Regions from separate parts of the Paraburkholderia flava genome, predicted to be linked through region 2. Evidence: riboswitches for the same ligand, from Rfam matches in the RefSeq annotation. Region 2 holds a riboswitch; the other holds the start of a gene.
What was found. Region 2 has a riboswitch for ZMP and ZTP ahead of glyA (serine hydroxymethyltransferase). Riboswitches for the same ligand answer to the same signal wherever they lie in the genome.

Region 1: it holds a riboswitch for ZMP and ZTP, as region 2 does, so the genes downstream of both, E1748_RS03905 (LysE family translocator) here and glyA (serine hydroxymethyltransferase) in region 2, are expected to answer to the same signal.

The regions. Positions count from the first base shown of each region.
Region 1 covers NZ_SMRO01000001.1:886,449-890,478, reverse strand. The annotation lists gene E1748_RS03915 (MFS transporter) at 1-600, shown strand, start outside; gene E1748_RS03910 (YodC family protein) at 1,017-1,304, shown strand; gene E1748_RS03905 (LysE family translocator) at 1,373-2,005, opposite strand; ZMP/ZTP riboswitch at 2,035-2,128, opposite strand; gene E1748_RS03900 (DMT family transporter) at 2,174-2,491, opposite strand; gene E1748_RS03895 (winged helix-turn-helix transcriptional regulator) at 2,569-3,012, shown strand; gene E1748_RS03890 (epoxide hydrolase family protein) at 3,029-4,030, opposite strand, start outside.
Region 2 covers NZ_SMRO01000003.1:1,050,235-1,054,264, forward strand. The annotation lists gene tolQ (protein TolQ) at 1-51, opposite strand, end outside; gene ybgC (tol-pal system-associated acyl-CoA thioesterase) at 206-679, opposite strand; gene ydfG (bifunctional NADP-dependent 3-hydroxy acid dehydrogenase/3-hydroxypropionate dehydrogenase YdfG) at 757-1,503, opposite strand; ZMP/ZTP riboswitch at 1,682-1,781, shown strand; gene glyA (serine hydroxymethyltransferase) at 1,971-3,218, shown strand; gene nrdR (transcriptional regulator NrdR) at 3,225-3,716, shown strand; gene E1748_RS27255 (GspH/FimT family pseudopilin) at 3,909-4,030, shown strand, end outside.

The DNA.
Region 1 (4,030 bases), on a different contig from region 2:
CTCGCGTTCCTGTTCTATTGCAACAGCGCGTTCTTCCTCACGTACGGCATCTATCTGCAGACGGGTCTGCACTGGACACCGCTCGCGTCTGGCATCGCGATCATGCCGTTCGCGGTCGGTTTCGTGATCGGACCGTTGACGTCGCCGGCCGTCGTGAAGCGCATCGGCAGTCACGTGTTGACGCTCGGCTTCGCGATGCTCGCTGCCGGGTTTTCGCTCACCGGATGGGCATCGACCCGTGCGCCGTCGCCCGACCTGCTGTTCTATATCGGTCTCGTGTTCGCGGGCCTGGGACAAGGACTGCTGCTGCCGTCTATCGTGCGGATCGTGCTCGCCGAAGTCGAACCTGCGAAGGCCGGTCTCGCATCCGGGGTCGTCTCGTCGACATTGCAGATCGGCTCCGCGTTCGGCACGGCGGCGATCAGCGGCGCGTTCTTCGGCGTGCTGGGCGGCCGCTCGAATCCCGAGAGCTACGCGCATGCATTCCAGTCGAGCCTCGCGATCAACGCGACATTGATGGCCGTGTGTATCGGTTTGAGCGTGCTGCTCGTCCGGCATCAGCGTGTCGCGCTCGGGCGTCGCGTGCCGGCGGCGGCGTAACGCGGTCGTCGGGCAGGGTCGCAAGCGCTCAGGGTAGGTGCCGAATAATGCTATTAATCAGATACGAAAAGATTCAATTGCGATTTACGAAATATTCGAACATACGAGGAATAAGAGGCGGCAGCTTTTACGCTGGAAAAGACAAGGGGAAAGTAAATTGTGCTGTGATGCAGTGCCGCGCAGGCGGCCTGCAAATGCCCAATGGGTAAGGGTTTTGTCGGGGATGGGAAAACGCGGAAGGGGTTTTTACGGACGGCCTGCTATTGAAGATCCGCTGAAAACGGTATCAATAAAAAGCACTTGCAGAACGTAAATCCAATTTGCTAATCTTGCTCAAGATTTAAAAAATATCGTCGGTCGGGCGTCTTCGGCATTGGGTGAATTAACCGGTTCAACGATCTGGCATCGGGGCTTCCATGCTTACTGCTACTTTCAACGTGTTCGATGCATCGCCGCCCGCGTTCAACGTCGGCGACGTGGTCACGCTCAAGACGGGCGGTCCGCGGATGACGGTGACCTACGCGGGCGAAGTCGGGCAGATGCCGGGCGAGCGCCTGGTGTGCCAGTGGTTCGACGAGCACGGCGAGCTGCGTCAACAGGCTTTCGAGTGCGATGAAGTGCGGCGCGAGCCGCGTTCGATCCCGGCCGCGTCGGTGCGCTGGGGCGACGTCGCGAACTTCAGCCGGGCCGCGCGCGAAGCGTGAGGCCGTCGTAGGCAGTTACCGGCCACTGCGGCCGGCACGTCGTCACAGCACTTCTCTCCCGTCTTTATCTAGCGCCGCGCTTCGGTCGCCATCCTCACGGCGAGTCCGGCGAGCACCGTTCCCATCAGCCAGCGCTGAATCACGAGCCACACGGGACGTCCCGCGAGAAACGCGGCGAGCGAACCCGCCGTCATCGCGACCGTTGCGTTCACCGAGATGCTCAGCGCGATCTGCATTAACCCCAGCACCAGCGATTGTCCGAGCACGCTACCGTGACTCGGGTCGATGAACTGCGGCAGCAGCGACAGATACAGCACCGCGATTTTCGGATTCAGCAGGTTCGTGACGAAGCCCATTGCGAACAGCTTGCGCGGACTGTCGACGGGCAGCTCGCGCACCTGAAACGGCGAACGGCCGCCCGGCTTCACCGCCTGCCACGCGAGATACAGCATGTACAGCGCGCCACCGAAGCGCAGCGCGTCGTACGCGAACGGCACCGCGAGCAGCAGCGCGGTAATGCCGAACGCGGCGCACAGCATGTAGAACACGAAGCCGAGCGCGACACCGCCGAGCGAGATGAGCCCGGCCTGACGGCCTTGCGAAATGGAGCGGGAGATCAGATAGATCATGTTGGGCCCCGGCGTCAGCGACATGCCCAACGCGACGAGGCCGAAGGTGAACAGCGAACCGTAGTGCGGCATTGCACGACTCCTTGAGAAAAAGGAAACGACAGCAATGCCCAGGCGCGCGGCGATCCGGAAGTGGAGTGCGGTCCGCGTTCCCCGATGGTGATCCATCTCGAAGCGCCAGTTGCGCGGACGCCTCGATTATTCCATGGCTCATCGCATCGCGCAGCAAAAAGCACGACGTCAGCCGTCGATCAGCTTGAGCCCCGCCACCGACACGACGATCAGCGCGAGACACGCCAGCCTCGGCGCGGAAACCGGATCGCCGAACAGCACGATGCCGAGCACCGTGATGCCGAACGAGCCGATGCCGGTCCAGATCACGTACGCGGTGCCGGCGGGCAGATGCTTCATCGCGAGTGTCAGCAGGAACACGCTGCAGAGTGCCGCGACGATTCCACCGACACTCGGCCACAGCCGCGTCCATCCGTTTGCGTATTTCAATGAGAGCGCCATCAGGATTTCGACCGCACTCGCGCCCAGCAGGATCAGCCATGCCATTGTTTTCTCCAGGGTTTAGCGTGAGGCCAGCTTAGAGGTATAGTGATCCGCTCACCATTACGCACCTTCTGGTAACCATGGCATTGCCCGAACGCGCATCCGCCACGCCCGAGTCTCCCGCATCAAGCGACGCTGTCGCGAACCCGCAGCCCTACGTCGGCGACGTATTCGACGAGGCGTGCTCGTCGCGTCGCGCGCTCGAACTGATCGCGAGCAAATGGACGCTGCTGATCCTGCCCGCGCTGCAGGAAGGGCCGATGCGCAACAACGCGTTGCTGCGGCGGATCGGTGGGATTTCGCAGAAGGTGCTGTCGCAGACGCTGCGCGATCTCGAGCGCAACGGCCTCGTCATCCGCGAGGCGCATGACGGCAAGGTGCCGCACGTCGAGTATCGGCTGAGCGAACTGGGTCGTTCGTTGAGCGATGCGCTGATCGCGCTCGACCGCTGGGCAGAGACGAACGTCACCGCGCTCGATGCTGCACGCGCGAACTACGACGAGCAGCAGCAGACGCGCCGCTAGCCGCACATCACGAGCTTCATCCCCGCAAAGGCCTGAAAAACCGCCGGATATCGTCAGCCATCAGCGCCGGCTGTTCCAGCGCGGCGAAGTGACCGCCGCTCGGCATGTCGGTCCACTGCGCGATATCGAAAACGCGACCGATCCACGATTGCGGCGGCCGGCTGATCTCTTTCGGAAAGCGCGCGAACGCGAGCGGCGGCGTCACGCGTTCTCCGCTTGCGAAGCGCAGCGGCAGCAACCGATGCTCCCAGTAGTAGCGCATCGCCGAGCCAATGGTCTGCGTGTGCCAGTACAGCGAGAGATTGGTCAGCAGATCGTCCTTCGAAAACACGTGCTCGATATCGCCGCCGCAATCGCTCCACGCGCGGAATTTCTCGAAGACCCACGCGGCGAGACCGGCCGGCGAATCGTTCAGTGCATACGACGCGGTCTGCGGCCGCGTGCTGTGCACGTGTGCGTAGCCGCCTTCGAGCGCGGCCCATTGCGCTTTCTCGTCGAGAAACGCACGCTCGGCCTCGGTGAGTGGCGCGGCTGCATCGGGCGACGGATCGTACGAACTCGGCAGAAAATTCAGATGAATCCCGTCGACGTGTTGCGGATGCCGCCGCGCGAGTTCCACCGACACGTACGCGCCAAGATCGCCGCCCTGCGCGCCGAAATGCTCGTAACCGAGGCCGCGCATCAGCTCGGCCCACATATCCGCGGTCTGACGTGCCGACGTCCCCGGCCGCGACGGCCGCTCGGAAAAACCGAAGCCGGGTAGCGACGGCACGACGACGTCGAATGCATCGGCGGGGTCGCCGCCGACCGAGGCCGGGTCGCACAGCTGTTCGAGCAGCGGCAGAAACTCGATGAACGAGCCCGGCCAGCCGTGCGTGACGACGAGCGGATAGGGCTTCGGACCTTTGCCGCGACGATGTAGATAGTGGATGCGCAGATTGCCGACACGCGTGACGAACTGCGGCTCGGCATTCAGCCGGCGTTCGGCCGCGCGCCAGTCATAGCCGGTTGCCCAGTA
Region 2 (4,030 bases):
GCTCGCATTGAGGACGAGGGAAACGATCGACAGATCTTGAGTAGTGTTCATAGAGGTTCTTGGTCACGTCCCTAAAGGGGCGTCCGGCTGCAAGGTGCGTCGAAGCTGGCGGTGAGCTAACCGGAAGCTTCGGCATATCCTTCGCCGAACCATGCTTGGTGTGGCTTTGATCGTTGCGAGTTCACTGGCGACGTATCAACGGGATTCAGTTGCTTGCCGTTGACACGCCGGTCGTAACCGGACCGCGACGCAACGCCGCGAGTACCGGTGGAGGAATGGCGGTGGCCTTGAACGCGCTGCGCTCGACGCAGCCGACCTTGATGCTACCGGTGGCGAGCAGGGTACCGTCGCGCCACGCCTCCTGGATGAAATCGACGGACGCGCGGCCGAGCCGTTCGATCCGGCTGATCACCATGATGAGGTCGTCGAGCCGTGCGGGCGCCCGATAGTCGAGCGCGGTGCTGCGCACGATGAACATCGTGCCCGTTTCGTCGGCGAGCCGTTGCTGGTCGACGCCGCACGCGCGCAACCATTCGGTGCGAGCCCGCTCGAAAAACTTCAGATAATTCGCGTAGAACACGATACCGCCGGTATCGGTGTCTTCGTAGTACACCCGGATCGGCCACGTGAAGCCTATTTCCGTGCCGGGCTGGCTGCTGGACATATTCATGCCGCGCATTTTACCGGATCGGACCACGGCCTCACGATTTGTAGCTTTTCCGGCAACGCCGAGTCAACGATATGCAGCGCGACTTTTTACCCGCGATGCACCGACAGCCCCGCGAACGACTGCGCGACCGGCATCAGTTCGATCGTGTTGATGTTCACGTGCGCGGGACGCGTGGCGATCCAGTAGATCGAATCGGCGATGTCTTCGGCAGTGAGCGGCTGCACGTTCTGATAGACGCCCGCTGCCTTCTGGTCGTCGCCGCGGAAACGCACGTTTGAAAACTCGGTGCCGCCGCACAGGCCCGGCTCGACGTCGGTGACGCGCACCGACGTGCCGGACAGATCCGCGCGCAGGTTCAGGCTGAACTGGCGCACGAACGCCTTGGTCGCGCCGTACACGTTGCCGCCCGCATACGGCCAGTTGGCCGCCGCGGAACCGAGGTTGAACACGTGCCCTCGATTGCGCTCGACCATCCCCGGCAACAGCGCGCGGGTGACCTGTACGAGCCCGGTGCAGTTGGTGTCGATCATCGTCTGCCAGTCGTCCAGCACGGCGCGCTGCGCGGGTTCGAGGCCGAGCGCGAGGCCCGCGTTGTTGACCAGCACGTCGACGGCGGCGAAATCGGCCGGCAGCGAGCCCGGCAGCGCTTCCACTGCGGCGCGGTCGCGCACGTCGAGTTCGAACGGCAGCAGACGGTCGCCGAGTTCGGCGGCGAGCGCGTCGAGACGATCCTTGCGGCGCGCGGTGGCGACGACGCTGTGACCGCCGTTGACGAACGCTCTTGCGATGGCGGCGCCGAACCCTGCGGACGCCCCGGTGACGAACACGATCATTGCTGCTCCATGGTCGGTGAAAAGGAAGGGCACAAGCCTACTTCCAATGCCGCGTTGCGGCAAGGTGGATTCGCGCATCCGGACGGCGCGCAGGCGCCGTGGGGCGGGGCTGTGGCGGATACGGACCGGTGCCGGTCCCGGTTGCCTATTCAGGGCCGTTCCCATACACTAACGCGCTCAATCCCTGCGTGACTGGCGATAGAACCCTTCGGGTTCAAGGTGGAACGACCCACCGTGAAGCGCAGGGTGCCGTTTTGCCGTTCGCCTGGGCAGCCGTGATCCGCGCGCCGTTTTTTCGGTGCCGCCGGTGGCTGTCCTGCCTCGCGTGTGCGGCCTTCCTTCATCCGCCATGTCAAGGCTGGCCCAGCCGCCAGCAGCACCGCGTGCCCGCTGCGCGCTTTGTGCACCACTCGAAGCATGAGCCGGCGCACGATCCGGTCAACCTGAACACACTTAACGGAACCCGTATGTTTGACAGAGCCGAAAGCACTATCGCCAGCGTCGATCCCGAAATCTTCAACGCGATCGAACAGGAAAACCGCCGTCAGGAAGAGCACATCGAACTGATCGCGTCGGAGAACTACACGAGCCCGGCCGTGATGGCCGCGCAGGGTTCGCAACTCACGAACAAGTACGCAGAAGGCTATCCGGGCAAGCGCTACTACGGCGGCTGCGAGTACGTCGACATCGTCGAGCAGCTTGCGATCGATCGCGTAAAGCAGCTGTTCGGCGCCGAAGCCGCGAACGTGCAGCCGAATTCCGGTTCGCAGGCGAACCAGGGCGTGTTCTTCGCGATGCTCAAGCCGGGCGACACGATCATGGGCATGAGCCTCGCGCACGGCGGTCACTTGACGCACGGCTCGCCCGTCAACATGTCGGGCAAGTGGTTCAACGTGGTCAGCTACGGCCTGAACGAAGCGGAAGATATCGACTACGACGCCGCACAAAAACTCGCCGAAGAACACAAGCCGAAGATGATCGTCGCGGGCGCGTCGGCGTTCGCGCTGCGCATCGACTTCGAACGCCTGTCGAAGATCGCGAAGTCGGTCGGCGCGTATCTGATGGTCGACATGGCGCACTACGCCGGCCTGATCGCAGCGGGCGTCTATCCGAACCCGGTGCCGCATTCGGATTTCGTCACGACCACCACGCACAAGAGCCTGCGCGGTCCGCGCGGCGGCGTGATCCTGATGAAGGCCGAGTACGAGAAGCAGATCAATTCGGCGATCTTCCCCGGCATCCAGGGCGGTCCGCTGATGCACGTGATCGCCGCGAAGGCCGTCGCGTTCAAGGAAGCGCTGTCGCCGGAATTCAAGACGTATCAGCAGAAGGTGGTCGACAATGCGCGCGTGCTCGCCGAAACGCTGGTGAAGCGCGGCCTGCGCATCGTGTCGGGTCGCACCGAAAGCCACGTGATGCTGGTCGATCTGCGCGCGAAGCAGATCACCGGCAAGGCAGCGGAAGCCGTGCTCGGCGCCGCGCACATCACCGTGAACAAGAACGCGATTCCGAACGATCCGGAAAAGCCGTTCGTTACGAGCGGCGTGCGCCTCGGCTCGCCGGCGATGACGACGCGCGGTTTCGGTACGAAGGAAGCCGAGCAGGTCGGCAACCTGATCGCCGACGTGCTCGAGAACCCGGAAGACACGGCGACGATCGATCGCGTGCGCGCGCAGGTCGCCGAGCTGACGAAGCGTTTCCCGGTCTACCGCTAAGCTGCCATGCACTGCCCCTTCTGCCGGCATGACGACACGCAGGTTGTAGATTCGCGTGTGTCCGAAGATGGTGCGACGATCCGCCGGCGCCGTCGTTGCGCGGCCTGCGACAAACGTTTTACGACGTACGAGCGGGTCGAGCTGGCGTTGCCGTCGGTCGTCAAGAAGGATGGCACCCGCACCGAATTCGACCGCCGCAAGATCGTCGCGAGCATGCAGCTTGCGTTGAGAAAGCGGCCAGTCGCAGCGGACGCGATCGATGCGGCGGTTGCCCGCATCGAATATCAACTGCTCGGTAGCGGCGAGCGTGAAGTGCGCAGCGAACGTCTCGGCGAGCTCGTGATGAACGAGCTGCGCGCGCTCGACACGATCGCGTACGTGCGCTTCGCGTCGGTGTACCGGCGTTTCGAGGACGTCTCCGAATTCGAGGACGTGATCGAGGAATTCCGTCGCGCGAGTTCGCCGCCTGCGCCCGTGAAGCCTTCGCGCAAACGCTGAAGTTTTGCTGTGCGGGCGCACGTTCGTTGCGCCCGTTTTGTTTGGCCCGTTCATTTCTCTTCCCCGTTTTCGCTGTTCATGTGCAGGTTTGCACAGGGCGGCGTGCGTCCGCCACCTGGCCGTTCGGCTGATTGTTCCGCGCTGCGCGCATCGATAGATTGACTGTGTTCCGATCCAGTCAGGAGATGCGCGATGGTGTCTGCTTCATTCCCGTTACCTCGTCGTACATGCCGCGGATTCACGCTCGTTGAAACGCTTGTGGTCGTCGCGTTGATTGCGACGCTGGCGCTGTTCGCGGTGCCTTCGTTTATCGC